Regions from separate parts of the Dyella sp. CR10 genome, predicted to be linked through region 2. Evidence: predicted binding sites of a transcription regulator. Region 2 holds the regulator's gene; the other holds the start of a gene.
The links. The regulator FliA, encoded in region 2, starts transcription of late flagellar genes. The targets are predictions, from matches to a motif close to TAAAGTTTNNCNNNCNNNGGCCGATAA.

Region 1: ACNR9O_RS14105 (methyl-accepting chemotaxis protein) is a predicted target of FliA. The motif match lies at 5,666-5,692, and genes of this name have one in related genera.

The regions. Positions count from the first base shown of each region.
Region 1 covers NZ_CP185986.1:3,153,153-3,161,696, reverse strand. The annotation lists gene ACNR9O_RS14135 (cupin domain-containing protein) at 1-54, shown strand, start outside; gene proB (glutamate 5-kinase) at 47-1,183, shown strand; gene ACNR9O_RS14125 (glutamate-5-semialdehyde dehydrogenase) at 1,180-2,448, shown strand; gene ACNR9O_RS14120 (nuclear transport factor 2 family protein) at 2,445-2,816, shown strand; gene ACNR9O_RS14115 (esterase-like activity of phytase family protein) at 2,951-4,357, shown strand; gene kynU (kynureninase) at 4,361-5,641, opposite strand; gene ACNR9O_RS14105 (methyl-accepting chemotaxis protein) at 5,874-7,418, shown strand; gene ACNR9O_RS14100 (hypothetical protein) at 7,476-7,982, opposite strand; gene ACNR9O_RS14095 (amidohydrolase family protein) at 7,979-8,544, opposite strand, start outside.
Region 2 covers NZ_CP185986.1:612,741-621,284, reverse strand. The annotation lists gene motD (flagellar motor protein MotD) at 1-155, opposite strand, end outside; gene ACNR9O_RS02740 (flagellar motor protein) at 152-892, opposite strand; gene ACNR9O_RS02735 (chemotaxis protein CheA) at 894-2,861, opposite strand; gene ACNR9O_RS02730 (protein phosphatase CheZ) at 2,875-3,516, opposite strand; gene cheY (chemotaxis response regulator CheY) at 3,513-3,920, opposite strand; gene ACNR9O_RS02720 (RNA polymerase sigma factor FliA) at 3,980-4,774, opposite strand; gene ACNR9O_RS02715 (MinD/ParA family protein) at 4,776-5,720, opposite strand; gene flhF (flagellar biosynthesis protein FlhF) at 5,717-6,985, opposite strand; gene flhA (flagellar biosynthesis protein FlhA) at 7,019-8,544, opposite strand, start outside.

The sequences.
Region 1 (8,544 bases), 2.5 Mb from region 2:
ATGGTCGTGTCCTCGCCCAAGAGCCACGGCGATCGCGAGACCGTCGATGGCTGAGCGCCTGCCGGAGCAGATCCTGCCGGCCTGGCGCCGCGCGGTGCTCAAGGTAGGCAGCAACCTGCTGGCCGCCGATGGCGGCGGTCTGACGCCCCGTCATGCGAGGGCGCTTGCGGCGTTCATGGACGCCAGCCACGCGCAGGGGCGCCAGGTGGTGCTGGTCTCTTCCGGCGCGGTGGCCGCCGGTCGCGCGCTGTTGCGCGAGCGTGCCGGTGACGACCTGGCGGCGCGCCAGGCGCTGGCCGCGCTGGGCCAGGCACCGATGATCGCGCTGTGGCAGGCCCTGTCGGACCGTCCGGTCGCGCAGGTGCTGCTCACCCATGACGATCTGCGCCACCGCCGCCGCTACCTCAACGCGCGCGCGACCTTGCGCGAACTGCTGCGCGTGAACGTCCTGCCCGTCATCAACGAGAACGACACCGTCGCGGTGGACGAGCTGAAACTGGGCGACAACGACAACCTCGCCGCCATCGTCGCGGCCCTGGTCGATGCCGACCTGCTGCTGATCGCCTCGGACATCGACGCGCTGTACGACGCCGATCCCCGGCGCCACCCGCACGCGGTGGCCATCGGTCACGTGCCGTCGCTCACGCCGGAGGTGATGGCCATGGCCGGCGGCAGCGGCAGCGCTGTCGGCACCGGCGGCATGCGCACCAAGCTGGAAGCGGCGGTGAAGGCCGGCGCGGCCGGCATTCCCACGGTGCTGTTCGATGGACGCAACGCCGATACCGCCGCGGCGCTGGCCGAAGGCCGGCTGCACGGCACGCTGATCGACGCGCCGCGCAGCCGCATGCAGGCGCGCAAGTACTGGCTGCGCCACGCACCCGCCGCGCCCGGGCGTATCCAGGTGGACGAGGGCGCCGCACGCGCGCTCGCCGGCGGACGGGCTTCGCTGCTGCCTGGCGGCATCGTCGGCACCGACGGCGAGTTCCATCGCGGCGACATGGTAGAGATCGTGGATGCCGCCAGGCATCCGGTCGCGCGCGGGCTGTCCCAGTACGGCGTGGCCGAAGTGCGCCGCCTGGCGGGGCGGCACAGCAGCGAGATCGATGCCGTGCTGGGTTACAGCTACGGCGCGGAAGTAGTGCACCGGGACGACCTGGTGGTCCTGGCGGAGACGACGCGATGAGCGAGATGAAGACGCAGGCGCTGGCCTGCCGTGATGCGGCGCTGGTGATGGCCGAGCTGACTACCGACGCCAAGCGCGCGTTGCTGCAGGCGATGGCGGATGCCTTGGATGCCGGCAGCGGCACGGTACTGGCGGCGAATGCGCGCGACATGGCGGCGGCGCGCGAGAAAGGTGTGCAGGGCGCGATGCTCGACCGCCTGCGTCTGGACGAGGCGCGCGTCGCGGCGATCGCCGCCGCTGTGCGCGAGGTGGTGCAGTTGCCCGATCCGGTCGGCGTGGTCACCCGCCGGGAAACGCGTCCGAACGGGCTGCAGATCGAACGCGTTCGCGTGCCGCTGGGCGTCATCGCGATGATTTACGAGGCGCGTCCCAACGTCACCGCCGATGCCGCTGCGCTATGCCTGATGGCCGGCAATGGCGTGATCCTGCGCGGCGGCTCGGAAGCCGTGCACTCCAATACCGCGATCGCGCAGCTGCTGCGCGGCGCGCTTGCGGCGCAGGGCGTGCCGCAGGCTGCGCTGACCCTGGTGACCGACCTGAGCCGCGAGACCATGGTGGAGCTATTGCAGCTCACCGATATCGTCGACCTGGCCATTCCGCGCGGCGGCGAAGGGCTGATCCGCTTTGTCGCCGAACACGCGCGCGTGCCGGTGATCAAGCACTACAAGGGCGTGTGCCATCTGTATGTGGACCGCGCGGCCGATCCCGCGCTGGCGCTGGACCTGCTGGTGGACGGCAAGACTTCCCGTCCCGGCGTCTGCAATGCGCTGGAGACGTTGCTGGTGCATCAGGACATCGCCGCCGATTTCCTGCCGCGCGCCGCCGCGGCGCTTGGCCAGCGTCAGGTCGAATTGCGCGGCTGCGAACGCAGTCGCGCGCTGGTGCCATCGATGAAGCCGGCGGACGACACGGATTATGCGGCGGAATATCTCGACCTGATTCTCGCCGTGCGCATCGTCGATGACCTGGAACGGGCGCTGGCGCATATCCACCGCTATGGCTCCGATCACACCGAGGTGATCGCCACGCGCGACGAAGAGGCCGCGCGCCGCTTCGTACGCGGCATTCGTTCGGCCGTGGTGATGGTCAACGCGTCCTCCCGTTTCAGCGATGGCGGCGAACTGGGCCTGGGCGCGGAAATCGGCATTTCCACCACGCGCCTGCACGCCTACGGACCGATGGGCGCCGAAGCGCTTACGGTGGAACGCTTCGTGGTGCGCGGGGAGGGGCAGGTGAGGCACCCACAGAGCAAGAGTCAGCCATGAACGGTACGCAGGACGAGGACGTCGCTCTGCCGGTGCGCGAGCAGCTGGAGGCCTACAACGCGCGTGACATCGACCGCTTCATGCAGTGGTGGGCAGAGGACTGCCGCTACTACGCGTTTCCGGACACGCTACTGGCGGAAGGGGCGGCGCAGATCCGAGCCCGCCACGTGGAGCGCTTCAAGGAGGTCAATCTGCACGGCCGCCTGCTCCAGCGCATGGTGCTCGGCAACGTGGTCGTAGATAAGGAGGTGGTGACGCGTACTTTTCCCGAGGGGACGGGCGAGGTGGACGTGCTCGCTATCTACGAGATCGAGGCGCAACGTATCGCGCGCGCCTGGTTCAGGCTGGGTACGCCGCGGCTGGCCTGAACGAGGCGCCGCGGAAGCGCGAACCGCATCGCGTGCGCCACGCCGTCGATGGCCGGGTCATGCCGGCGTCACAGAACCGCAATCCGGGAGGCACAGGCTCGGACGGATCGCCCGTCCTGTCAGGAGTCCCGACCATGCGCCCACCACTTACCTTCGCCCTGTTGGCCGCGCTCGCCGCGGCGGCCCCGGCCCACGCTAGCGTGGCACTGATCGCCACGGGCAGCCTCGATGCGCATCAAGGCGATCGTTCGCAGCGCACGGCCTCGCCGCTGGAAAACGGAGTGCCCGGCAATCTGCTGGGCGGCCTCGGCTCCGGCCTGGCCTATGCCGGTTGCGGCACCTTCCTGGCCTTGCCGGATCGCGGGCCCAATGCGACCTCCTACGATGCTGCGGTCGACGACACCAGTTCCTACATCGCACGGTTCCACACGCTGCGCATGGAGCTGGCGCCGGCGTCCGCGGGAGCAGCCCTGCCGTTCGCGCTGACGCCGAAGCTGGAACGCACCACGCTGCTGTGGGACGCGTTCGGTCTCTACTACGGCGACGGTCGCGCGGCCAACCTGCCGGACGGTGCGCCGCGTCAGAACCATGGATTCCACCACTACTTCACCGGCCGTTCCGACAACGCCGATCCGGCACGCGGTTCGGGCTGGATGCTGGATGGTCGCCTCGATCCGGAGAGCATTCGGGTGTCGGCCGATGGCGATGCGGTGTTCGTTTCCGACGAATACGGTCCCTACGTCTACAAGTTCGATCGTCATACCGGCCGCCGCCTGGACAGCTACGCGCTGCCGGCGCACTTCTACGTGGCGAAGACCGCATCCCGCGGCGCCGACGAGATAGCCGGCAATACCTCCGGCCGGGTCGCCAACAAGGGGATGGAAGGCCTGGCCATCTCGCCGGACGGCCGCGTGCTGTTCGGCGCCATGCAGGCGCCGCTGCTCCAGGACGGCGGCGATGGCGCGCCGGTCTTGCGCATCGTGCGTATCGATGTGCGCACACGCGAGGTGCACGAGTATGCCTACCCGCTGAGCAACACCGGCAGCGCCGCCAAGCCCAAGTACAACGGCGTCAGCGAGATCCTTGCGGTGAACGACCATCAGTTGCTGGTGGATGAGCGCGACGGCAAAGGTTTCGGCGACGGCTCGGAGGCCAAGTTCAAGCGTGTGTTCCTGATCGACCTGGCGGGTGCGACCGAGGTGGGCAAGCTCAGCGGCGCCACCGCGCTCGCCGCGGCGGCGGTGACGAAGACGCCATTCCTGGATGTGCTGGCGGAACTAGGCCAGCATGGCATCGCGCCCTCCGACGTGCCGGCCAAACTCGAAGGCCTGAGCTTCGGGCCCGACGTCGTGCAGGACGGGCGCCGCCGCCACACCCTGTTCATCGCCAACGACAACGATTTCCTGCCGGACATTACCGATAAGCTGCATCCGCAGGGCGCCGACAATCCGAATCGCTTCTTCGTGTTCGCTTTCGACGATGCGGATCTGCCGGGCTTCAAGCCGCAGCGCGTCGGGCACGGGCGCTGCGAAGGAAAGTAACGCTCAGCCGCGGCTCCATGCCCGCACCGCCTCGGCGAACGCCAGGCAATCGGCGAACCGGTTGTACAGCGGTGCGGGCGAGATGCGGATCACATCCGGTTCGCGCCAGTCGCCGACGATGCCGTGATCCATGAGGTACTGGAACAGCTCGCGCCCGCGTTCGCGTCCGCCGAGCACGCGCAGGGAAAGCTGCGAACCGCGCCGCGCCGGTTCGCGCGGCGTCACCGATTCCAGCACGTCAGCCAGCTGCGTCTGCACCAGCCATTCGAGATAACCGGTGAGACGCAGCGCCTTGTCGCGCAACGGCTCCATGCCGGCGCGGTGGAAGATGTTCAGCGACACGCGCAGTGGAGCGAGCGACAGGATGGGCGGATTGGAGATCTGCCAGCCGTCGGCGCCCGGCGTGGGGACGAAATCCGGTCCCATGCGAAAGCGCGACTGCTTGTCGTGCCCCCACCAGCCGGCGAAGCGCGGCCGGTGCTCGTTACGCGCATGCCGCTCGTGCACGAACACGCCAGCCACCGCGCCGGGGCCGGCGTTGAGGTACTTGTAGCTGCACCACACGGCGAAATCCGCGCCGCTGTCGTGCAGGCGCAGAGGCAGGTTGCCCACCGCGTGGGCGAGGTCGAAGCCGACGATGCAGCCGTGCCTGTGCGCGAGTTCGGTGATCGCTTTCAGATCGAAGGCCTGCCCGGTGCGGTACTGCACGCCCGGCAGCAGCACCAGGGCGATGCGCTCGCCGTGTTCGGCCAGCGCGCGCTCGATCGCCGCCATGGAGATCGTGCCGTTGGGTTCGTCCGCGGCCAGTTCGATCAGCGACAGCGCGGGGCTGAAGCCGTGATAGCGGATCTGCGATTCCACCGCGTAGCGGTCGGTGGGAAACGCGCCGGCCTCGATGAGGATCGCGTGGCGGTCCGGCGTGGGCGTGTAGAAGCTCACCATCATCAGGTGCAGGTTCACGCCCAGCGTGTTCATCGCCACCACTTCCGATGGCAGCGCGCCGACCAGTTCGGCGAGGTCGTCGCGCACGAACTCGTGATAGTCCAGCCACGGCAGGCGGCCCTTGAAATGGCCTTCCACAGCCAGTGCGCCCCAGTCGTCCAGCTCGGCGTTCAGCGCTTCGCGCACCGCGCGCGGCTGCAGGCCCAGCGAATTGCCGCAGAGATAATGGCTGTCGTGGCCGTCATGCGGCGGGATCAGGAATTCGTCGCGGAAGGCGCGCAGCGGATCGGCATCGTCCTGGGCCTTGGCCCATGCGGCGGTGGCTTGGTAGGCGAGGGTCATGAACGGGTCTCTCACGGGATCGGCTAAAGCTTACCGCGAGCTGGCCAATGGCCGCGCTGTTCGCTTGCGGATGGCGTCGGCCAGCTTTTCTTATGTTTCGATGAGCTTCTTTCAGTTCCTTCCGGGACGGCCGACATCGTGGATGCCTTCGCTCTCCCTGGGGAGAGTGGGGCCGGGCCGGCGGCGATGGGAGCGCGCCGGTCTCCCGATGCCTAGCGGAGGAGCAACCACCATGCGCAACAATCAACCCGTCACGCAGCGCGAGTACGAGTTTCCGGACAACGCGACGCTGATGTCGACCACCGACACCAAGAGCCATATCACCTACGCCAACGCTGCCTTCGTCGAAGTCAGCGGTTTCAGCCTGGAGGAGATTCACGGTCAGCCGCACAATCTGGTGCGTCATCCGGACATGCCTCGCGAAGCTTTTGCCGACATGTGGGCAACCATCAAGGGCGGCGAGCCTTGGACCGCGCTGGTGAAGAACCGCCGCAAGGATGGCGACCACTACTGGGTGCGCGCCAATGCGGTGCCGGTGGTGCGCGACGGAGAGCCGATCGGCTATATGTCGGTGCGCACCAAGGCTACGCGCGAGGAAATCGCTGCGGCGGATGCACTGTACGCCAGGTTTCGCGAAGGCAAGGCGGGCCGCCGCCGTTTTCACAAAGGGCTGATCGTGCGCACCGGCGTGGCCGCCTGGCGCTCGCTGCTGCAAACCATGCCGGTGCGCTGGCGCATCCGCGCTGTCCTGCTGGGCATGGCGCCGGCGCTGCTGCTCGCGGCGCATCTGTGCGGCCTCGCCGGCGTGGCGCTGGCGGGTTTCGCAGCTGCCGGCGCGGTGCTGGCGCTGCTGGCGGCCTGGTGGCTGGAAGCGCAGATCGCCCGTCCGCTGGAGCGTCTGCGCGAGCAGGCCCTGCGCGTCGCCAGCGGCGAGAGCCAGCAGGCCATGCACATGAATCGCGTTGACGAGATCGGCATGACCTTGCGCACGGTGAACCAGCTGGGCCTGATGTTCCGCTGGCTGATCGACGACGTCAGCGCGCAGGTGCTCAACGTGCAGGCGGCGACCAGCCAGATCGCCCAGGGCAATCGCGATCTCAGTGCGCGTACTGACCGTGCATCTTCCAGCGTGCAGCAGACGGCAGCCTCGATGACGCAGATGACGGCCACCATCAAGAGCAATGCCGATACCGCCGAACAGGCGAACCGGCTGTCGGGCGCGGCCAGCGCGGCAGCCGCGAAGGGCGGCAGCGCGGTGTCGCAGGTGGTCGAGACCATGCGCGACATCACCGCCAGTTCGCGCCGCATCGCCGACATCATCGGCACCATCGATGGCATCGCGTTCCAAACCAACCTGCTCGCGCTCAATGCAGCGGTGGAAGCGGCGCGAGCCGGCGAGCACGGGCGCGGCTTCGCCGTCGTGGCCGGTGAAGTGCGCGCGCTGGCGCAGAGCAGTGCCGCGGCGGCGCGTGAGATCAAGGCGCTGATCGGCGACAGCGTCGAGCGCGTGGAGACCGGCGCGCAATGCGTCGACGAAGCGGGCCGCACCACTGCGGAGATCATGGCCCAGGTCAAGCGCGTGTCGGATCTGATCGCGGAGATCAGTGCCGCCACCATCGAGCAGAGCGGTGGCGTGCAGCAGATCGACCAGGCGGTAGGCGAACTCGATCACATCACCAAGCAGAACGCCACGCTGGTGGAGCAGGGCGCATCCGCCTCGGAACGCCTGGAGCGGCAGGCCGAGCGGCTGGTCGAAGCGGTGAGCGTGTTCCGCTGAGGCGAAACGAAAAAGGCCCGAGCCTGACCGGGCCTTTCGACACAAACGCGGCGGCGCTTACTTCAGGCGGTCGGCGATGGCGTCGCAGCCCTTGTCGAACGCGGTCTTCCACGCGGCGCCGGCCTGACTCTGCGCCGGGCGCGCGCAACGCAGCTGAATGGCGTGGCCTTCGCGGAACCAGTAGCGCTCGACGTAAGTGAATGCCGCGCCGTTCTCCTGCGCGGAGTAGGCGCTGGCGTTGGGGGCCGGGCTGGTGCCGGCCTGATAGCCGGTAAGGCCTTTGGCCTTGGCGCCGGCGGCGCTGACGTACTGCTGGAACTCGCTCACGTCGGCCACCCGCTTGACCGTCACGGTGACGCGGGCCAGCGCGGTGCTGCCGGTAGGCGAGGTGTCGGGGACCTGGAACACGCGCGATTCGGGATCGCCCTGGGTTTCCATGATGCCCAGCCAGTTGTCGGGCGTGCTGAAGCGTACGCTGCCGTCGGCCATTGCGACGTCGGCGCCATGGGCGGTGCCGGCCAGCAGCAGGGCGCCGGCCAGGAAGGTGGTGCGCAAGAAACTCATGCCAGGTCCTGTGCGTTCGAATCAGTCGGTGCAAAACGGTAACGGGGCAGACCCAGCCATTCCAGCGCCGTGCCATGGAACAGGCGCGCCCGTGCGGCCTCGTCCAGTCCCAGGGCCTCGATGCCGCTGCCCGGATGCTGCTCCCCCAGCGGGAAAGGATAATCCGTGCCGAGCATCACGCGCTCGACGCCGGTCACATCCAGCAGATAGCGCAGGGCCTGCGGGTCGTGCACGCAGGAGTCGAAATACAGGCGCTGGAGGTATTCGCGCGGGTTGCGCGGGTTGTCGGTGGCGACCAGGTCCGGGCGCATGCGGAAGCCGTGTTCGATGCGCCCGATGGTCCAGGGAAAGCTGCCGCCGCCATGGGCCAGCATCACCCGCAGCTTCGGCAGCCGCTCCAGCACGCCGCCGAAGGCCAGGCAGCAGGCGGCGCGCGACTGCTCGGCCGGCATGCCGACCAGCCAGGGCAGCCAGTACTTGGGCATGCTGGCCGAGCCCATCATGTCCCACGGATGCACCATCACCGCGGCGCCGAGGTCGGCAGCGGCTTCGAAGAACGGGA
Region 2 (8,544 bases):
ATGATCGATTCGGACATCACACGGTACTTGCCCTCGTTGACCACCGACACCGCGTACATCACCACGAAGAACGCGAGCAGCAGCGTCATCAGGTCGGCGTAGGGAATCGCCCAGGCCTCGTGATTGACGTGATCCTCGTGCTTGTGCTTTTTCATCCGAGGTAGCCCTGCAAGCGGCTCTCGATCTGGCGCGGGTTGTCGCCGCGCGCGATGGAGACCAGCCCCTCGATGATGATTTCGCGCATCTTGCCCTGCTTGTGGATCATCCCCTTCAGGCGCGAGGACATCGGCAGCATCAGCAGGTTGGCCAGCGCCACGCCGTAGATGGTGGCGACAAAGGCCGCGGCGATGCCGTGGCCGAGCTTGCTCGGATCGGCCAGGTTCTGCATCACCGCCATCAGGCCCATCACTGCGCCGATGATGCCCATGGTCGGCGAATAGATGCCGGCCTGCTCGAACACTTTCGCGCCGGCGAGATCGGCGTGCTCACGCGTGTCCTGCTCCACTTCCAGCACGCCGCGGATCTGCTCCGGCTCGCTGCCGTCGACCAGCAGCTGCAGGCCCTTGCGCACGAACGGATCCTGTTCGGATTCGATCTGCGGCTCCAGGCCCAGCAGGCCCTGGCGGCGCGAGATCTCGCTCCAGCCGATCACGCGGCTGATCAGATCGTTGGGCTGGTGCCGCGGCGGCTTGTAGATCATCGGCAGCATGCCCAGCGCGTGCTTGAGCACCTTGCCCTGGGTCTGCACCAGAAGCGCGGCGATGGTGCCGACGAACACGATCACGAAGGCGGCCGGGTTCCACAGGGCCTCGACGCTCGAACCCTTGAGGATGGTGCCGACGATCACGACCACGAAGGCCAGGATCGTTCCAATGAGACTAACCAGATCCATGTCAGACCACTGCCTCTGCAGAAGATGAAAGCGCCGCCGACATGCCCGCGGGCTGCCACGGACCGCCTGCGCCAGCCAGCCCCGCCAGGTCCAGCACCAGGGCGAGGCGTCCGTCGCCGGTGATGGTGGCGCCGGCCACGCCGGGCACACCGGCGAACAACGGACCCAGCGGCTTGACCATCACGTCCTCGCGGCCGAGCACCGCGTGCACCAGGCAACCCAGGCGCTGATGGCCGATATGCAGCACCACCACGTGACGACCCGCATCGATGCCGGTCCGGGACCAGCCGGCGAGGTCGCCCAGCGGCAATGCGCGGTCGCGATGCGCCGCGACCAGGCTGCCATCGAGCAGGCGGTCCTGGCCGGGCGCGAGTTCGAAGACTTCGTCCACATTGCTCAGCGGCATCGCGAACAGGCGCTCGCCCACGCGCACCATCAGCACGCGCACGATCGCCAGGGTCAGCGGCACGGTCAGTTCCAGCTCGCTGCCCTGCCCCAGCTTCGAGCGCACCTGCAAGGTGCCGCCCAGCTCGGCCACGCGCGTCTTCACCACGTCCATGCCAACGCCGCGGCCGGAGATGTCGGAGACCTGCGCGGCGGTGCTGAAGCCGGGGCGGAAAATCAGTTCCAGGCATTCGGTCTCGGACAGGCGCGCCGCCTGCGCCTGATCGATCACGCCCTTCTCCACCGCCTTGCGGCGCAGGACATCGGGATCCATGCCGCGGCCATCGTCGGCCACCACGATCACGATGCGCTCGCCGCGCTGGCTCGCGGCCAGGCGCACGCGGCCCTTACGCGGCTTGCCGGCGGCTTCACGCAGGTCCGGCGTTTCCAGACCATGGTCGACGGCATTGCGCAACAGGTGAATCAACGGATCGGCCAGGGCCTCGACCAGGCTGCGATCCAGGTCGGTGTCCTCGCCTTCCAGCACCAGCTCGATCTCCTTGCCCAACTGACGGGCGAGATCGCGCACGATGCGCGGATAGCGCTGGAACAGGCGCCCGATCGGCTGCATGCGCATGCCGAGCACGGCGCCCTGCAGTTCGTCGGCGACGCGATCGAGTTCACCGGCGGCAACGCTCAAGGGTTCGTCGCCGCTGCTCGCGGCGAGGCTCAGCAAGCGGTTGCGCACCAGCACCAGCTCGCCGGCGCGATTGACCAGCGCGTCGAGACGGCCGGTATCCACGCGCACGGTGGCTTCCGGCGGCGGCGCGGCCTTGGCCGCGACCTTCGGCGGAACCGGCGCGACAGGCGCCGCGGCGACGCCGGGCGCGCCTCCCTTGCCGTGCAGACTGTCGAGCAAGGCTTCGAATTCGCTGTCGTCGATCGCGCCAGATGCCTTGGTCATCGCTTCATCGGCACCGGGCGCCTTGCCCCTGCCGTGCAAGTCATCGAGCAGCTTTTCGAACTCCGCGTCGTCGATCGTGCCGGACGAGGATTCCACTACCGGCGCACCGGGCGCGCCGCCCTTGCCGTAGAGGTTGTCGAGCAAGGCTTCGAATTCGCTGTCGTCGATGCTTGCGCTGTCTTCCGCCACCGGTGCGGGCGCCGGTGCGGGTGCAGGCACGGGCGCCGGTGCGCGCGCGGCCGCCGGCGGCTGCAGCCGCCGCAGCAACGCGGCCGGTGCCTGCGGCATGTCGGCGGACGCGGCCAGCGCGGCCATCATGTCGTTAAGCAGGTCGAGCGCTTCCAGCAGCGCATCCATCTGCACCGAATCCAGCACGAAGCGGCTCGCGCGCGCTTCGTTGAGCAGATCCTCGGCGTGATGGCACAGCTGCACCATCGGCTCGACGCCGAGGAAACCCGCGCCGCCCTTCACCGTATGGAAGGCGCGGAACACGGCATTGAGCAGGTCGGCATCGCGCGGCGCGGCCTCCAGCGCCACGAGCTGTTCGCCCAGGCGCTGCACCAGTTCCCCGGCCTCGACCAGGAAATCGTCGCGCAGCTCGCTGTCCAGGGAGGGATCCATCAGGCCCCCGCGCTCAGAAACCGAATTCGCTGAGCAGGCGATCGGCCTCGTCCTGGCTGGACACCTTGGCCGCGGCCACCGGTGCCTCGCCGCCGGCCAGTGCGCCGGTCAGACGCACCAGCTCCAGCAACGACGACTCCACGCTGCCGATGAAGGTGGCGACCTTCTTGATGCGCTGGCCGGACAGATCCTGCCAGGACTGCGCCATCACCATGTCCGACAGACCCTCACGGCACTGCGCGGCGAAGTCGCGCGCCTGCACGGCGAACGCGGACACTGGCGGCGCACCGGCATCGGCGCCGAGCAAGGCACTGGCGTCGGCTTCCAGCGCGGTGGCCTTCGGCCGCATGCGCTCGGCGAAATCGATGCTGCGATGCGCGGCCTTGGCGCTCATCTCCAGCACGTCGTGCAGGTTCTGGCGCGCATCGGCCACGCTGTCGGGCACGCCTTCCTGCGCCAGCTCGCCGCCGAGGCGGCGCACGGCTTCGTGCAGGTCGCGGGCCAGCAGGCCCAGCGCGCGGAACAGGTGCTGCTCGCGCTGGCGCACCATCGCGTCCAGCGCCATTTCGAAGGTGGCGCCGTCGGGGCTGGCCAGCAGTTCCTGCACTTCCTGCGGCAGCGCCGCGCTCATCGGGGTGACCATCACAGCGCTCATGCGCCTGCTCCTTGCGCGGCAAGCCGCTCGAAGATCTTGTCCAGCTTTTCCTTCAGCGTGGCCGCGGTGAAAGGCTTGACGATGTAACCGTTCACGCCGGCCTGGGCGGCGGCGATGATCTGGTCGCGATTGTTTTCGGCGGTGACCATCAGCACCGGCAACGCCTTGAGCGCGGCCTCGGCACGGATCGCGCGCAGCAGGTCGATGCCGGTCATGTTGGGCATGTTCCAGTCGGTCACGACCATGTCGAACGATTGCTGCTTGAGCATCGCCATGGCGTTCACGCCGTCGTCGGCCTCCTGGATCAGCGCATTGGTGAAGCCCAGCTCCACCAGCAGGTTGCGGACGATGCGCCGCATGGTGGAGAAGTCATCCACCACGAGGATTTTCATGTTCTTGTCCAACGTTGGCTCCAGGGGTCCTTGTGGGGTTTGTGTGGGTGGAAGAACCGGAAGCGGGATGCTCAGCGCGACGCGGCGGCGGCTGGCTTCGCGCTGCCGCGCCGGCCTCCCGCCCCCTTGGCGCCCTCGCCTTCGCGCCACCCGGTCATGCGCGCCCGCAAGCGGATCAGCGCCTGTCCGTGGATCTGGCACACGCGCGACTCGGTCACGCCGAGCACTGCGCCGATCTCCTTCAAGTTCAGTTCCTGCTCGTAATACAGCGACATCACCAGCTGCTCGCGTTCCGGCAGGCCGCCGATCGCCTCGACCAGGGCTTCGCGCATGCCTTCCTGCTCGAAGCGGTCCTGCGGGCCCAGTCCTTCCTGGTCGGCCACGTCCAGCGCGGCGCCCTCTTCGTCGTCCTCCGGCGCGGACAGACTGAGCAGGCGCGCGCTCGCGGCGTCGGCCAGGATCTGGTGGTACTCCTGCGCGCTGATGCCCAGGCGCCGGATCACCTCGGCATCGGCGGCATCGGCGCCCGTTTCGTTTTCGATCTGGCGCACCACCTCGGTGACCTCGCGCAACTTGCGATGCACCGAGCGCGGCGTCCAATCGGTCTTGCGCAACTCGTCCAGCATCGCCCCGCGGATACGGATCCCCGCATAGGTCTCGAAACTGGCCATACGGTCGGTGGCGTAATTGCGCGCCGCTTCCAGCAGGCCGATCATCCCGGCCTGCACCAGGTCATCGACGTCCACGCTCGGCGGGAGGCGGCCCATCAGGTGATAGGCGATGCGCCGCACCAGCGGAGCGTGCCGGCGCACCATCTCTTCTGTGCTCTCGCGTTGCAGTTGCAGGTATTCGGAAGCCACGCTCATCTCACCACCCCGTCGATGCCGATGCGGCCCGCCCGCCGAAGAAGGCGATACGGTCACGACTTGTCCGCTGGGGTTCCCCCCATGTATCGACCGCACCGGCCATTTGCTTGAATCCCCGCGCGGCGCGGCTGGCCGGCCACAGATCCACCACCGCGCCCTGGCGGCGGATGGCCTGGCGCAGGTGCTCGTCGTAGGGCACCGAGCCGAGAAAATCGAGCGCCACATCCAGGAAGCGATCGCACACGCGCGCCAGCTTCTCGTAGAGCTGCCGGGCCTCGCCGGCATGGCGCACCATGTTGGCCACCACGTGGAAGCGCCGTACGCGGAAGTCGCGGCTGAGCACCTTGGTCAACGCATAGGCGTCGGTGAGCGAAGCCGGCTCGTCGCAGACCACCAGCACTACATCGTCGGCGGCCGCGGCGAACATCACCACGTTGTCGGACACGCCCGCGGCGGTATCGACCACCAGGAACTCCGGCGGATCGGGCAGCTCGTCGAAAGCGCGAATCACCGCGGCGTACTCGCGGGTGTCCAGCTGCGCCAGGCGGCGTGCGCCGGAACCGGCGGGAATCACCTTGAGCCCGTGCGGTGCCGGCAGCATCAGTTCGCTCAACGTGCAGCTGCCGTCGAGCAGGTGACCGATGTGCCGCGCGGGCTGCAGGCCGAGCAGCACGTCCAGGTTGGCCAGCCCCATGTCGGCATCGAGCAAGGCCACGTCGCGCCCGGCCATCGCCAGCGACATGCCCAGATTCACCGCCACGGTGGACTTGCCCACGCCGCCCTTGCCGCCGGCCACCGCGATCGCGCGGCAGCGTCGCGGAGCAGGTTCGCGCGTCTGGTCCTTCGCCGCGCCGGGCGCGGATTCAGCGTCGCCCGCGCCCGGGTTGAGCGCGGCGAACAGGTTCGTCAGGCCCCATGCCTGATTCATCGCCAAAGTACTCATCATGCATTCGCCACGGCGAGGCCGAAGCGTTCGGCCATATAGCTCTCGTCCACCGCGCCGCCACTCTTGAGCACCTGCGCGGCCCGGCATACCAGCACGCGCGCGTCCGCGGCGGTGATGTCCTCGGGCACACGCTGGCCGTCGGTGGTGTAGTCCAGCGGGAGGCGATGGCGGATCAGCGCGGATAGCGCGCCGCCAAGGCTGGGCGCCTCGTCCAGCTTGGTGAGGATGCAGGCCTGCGGGCCTTGCGGCAGGAACGCGCGCAACATTTCGTCCAGGGCCTGCGCCTGCGCGTTGGCGGCCAGCACCAGGCAGGTGCGCAGCTCGCCGGCGGCACGCAGGAGATCCATCTGCTCTTGCAGGCGCGGATCGCTGCCCGCTACGCCGGCGGTATCGACCAGCACCAGGCGGCGGCCACGCAGGACATCCAGCACTTCGCGCAGGCTTTCGGCATCGTGCGCCGAGAACACGCGGGTGCCGAGCAGGCGGCCGTAATGCTCCAGCTGCGCGGCGGCGCCGATGCGGTAGTTGTCGGTGCATACCAGTGCGACCTGCGACGCCCCATGGCGCAGCACGGCGCGCGCGGCGAGCTTGGCGATGGTGGTGGTCTTGCCCACGCCGGTCGGCCCGACCAGCGCTACCACGCCGCCGCTGCCCGCCACGTCATGACCCGTGATCGCGAGACTGCGGCTCAGCACGCCCAGCGGCAGATAGCGCGCCTGATCGGGGCTGAGCTGGTCGGGCAGTTCATCGGCGAGCCGGCGAGCCACATCGGGTTCGATCCCCAGGCGCGCCATGTCGCGCAACACGCGGCCGCGCAGCGGATGGCGTCGCTGCAAGTCGTTCCATGCGAGCGAGGCCATCTGCGCTTCGAGCATTTCGCGCAGGCTGCCCAGCTCGGCGCGCATGCGCGCGGTATCCAGCGCGGCCTGCTCCATCATCGGATGCAGCGGCGGCGGCTCCGTGGGCGCAGCCGGCGCAGCGGGCATCGTCGCCACGGCTTCGACCGCGGCCGGTGCGCGCCTGGACGGCAGCGGCGGCGGCGGTGCCGGCGCTTCGCTGCGCGCCACACGCACTTCGGTCGGCAGCGGCTCGCCCGAGCGTGCCGCTTCGCGTACCAGCGACTCGTCGTAATCGACGGCCGCGATGATCTCCACGCCCTCGTCCAGGCGGCGGGTGGAGAGGATCACCGCGTCCGGACCCTGCTCCTCGCGCACTTCGCGCATGGCCTGGCGCATGTCCGCGGCTACGAAACGCTTGATCTTCATCGGTCGGTTCAACCCCTGTCGCGGCGCGCCGGATTACCGGCCAAGCGCCTGCACCAAACGCACCCGACGGTTGTCGGGCACCTCGTTGTAGGCCAGTACGTGCAGGTTCTGTGCCACGTGGCGCGTGAAGCGCGCGAGCCACGGACGCAGCTGCGGCGCGACCAGCAACACGGCCGGTTCGCCACCCATTTCCTGGCGGCGCGCCGCGTCGGCGACGCCGCTCTGCAGGCGGTCGGCCAGGCCCGGTTCCACCGCGGCGCCCGCCACGCCGCCGTTTCCGAGCGAGGCGAGCAGGATCTGCTCCAGCTCCGGCGCCAGCGTGATGACCGGAATCTCGGTGCCAAGGCCCGCGATCTCCTGCACGATCTGCCGGCCCAGCGCGACGCGCACGGCGGCGGTGAGCGCGCCGGGATCCTGACTCTGGCCCGCGTGCTCCGCCAAGGATTCGACGATGGAACGCATGTTGCGGATCGGCACGCGCTCGGCCAGCAGGTTCTGCAGCACCTTCACCACCACGCCCAGCGACATGCGCTTGGGCACCAGGTCTTCCACCAGCTTCGGCGCGACGGCGGCCAGGCGATCGAGCAGCTGCTGCACGTCCTGGTGACTGAGCAGTTCGTGCGCGTGGCCCTGCAGGATATGCGACAGATGCGTGGCCACCACGGTGGCCGGATCGACTACGGTGTAGCCCAGCGCCTGTGCGTTGTCGCGCTGGCCGGATTCGATCCACACCGCTTCCAGGCCGAACGCCGGATCTTGCGTGGCGATGCCCTGCAGCGGCCCGTGCACGCGGCCGGGATTGATCGCCAGCAGGCGCTCGTTGTGCACCTCGGCTTCGCCCATCGGCACGCCCATCAAGGTGATGCGATAGGTATTGGGGCCAAGATCGAGGTTGTCGCGGATGTGCACCGGCGGCACCAGGAAGCCCAGCTCCTGCGACAGCTTGCGGCGCACCGACTTGATCCGCCCCATCAGCTCGCCGCCCTGGTTCTTGTCCACCAGCGGGATCAGTCGATAACCCACCTCGAGGCCAACCGGATCGACGCCGGCGACATCTTCCCAACCCAGCTCCAGGCGTTCGGCCGGCGCCGCCGCGGGCGCGGCTTCCACGGCGGCCTCTTCGGCCAGTCGCTCGCGCGTCTCGCGTTCGCGCTTGAGCATCAGCCAGGCCGCGCCACCGCAGATCGCGCCCAGCAGCAGGAAGGCGATGTTCGGCATGCCCGGCACCAGGCCCATCACGCCCAGCACCACGCCCGCCACGGCCAGCGCGCGCGGCTGGCCGAACACCTGGCCGAGCACCTGCTTGCCCATGTCCTGCGCGCGCGATACGCGGGTGACGATCACCGCGGTGGAGATCGACAGCATCAACGCCGGCACCTGCGCCACCAGGCCGTCGCCGATGGTCAGCAGCGTGTAGGTCTTGGCCGCCTCGCCGGCCGAGAGGCCATGCTGCATCACGCCGACGAAGAAACCGCCGACGATATTGATGATCAGGATCAGAATGCCGGCCGTGGCGTCGCCGCGCACGAATTTGGAAGCGCCGTCCATCGAGCCGTAGA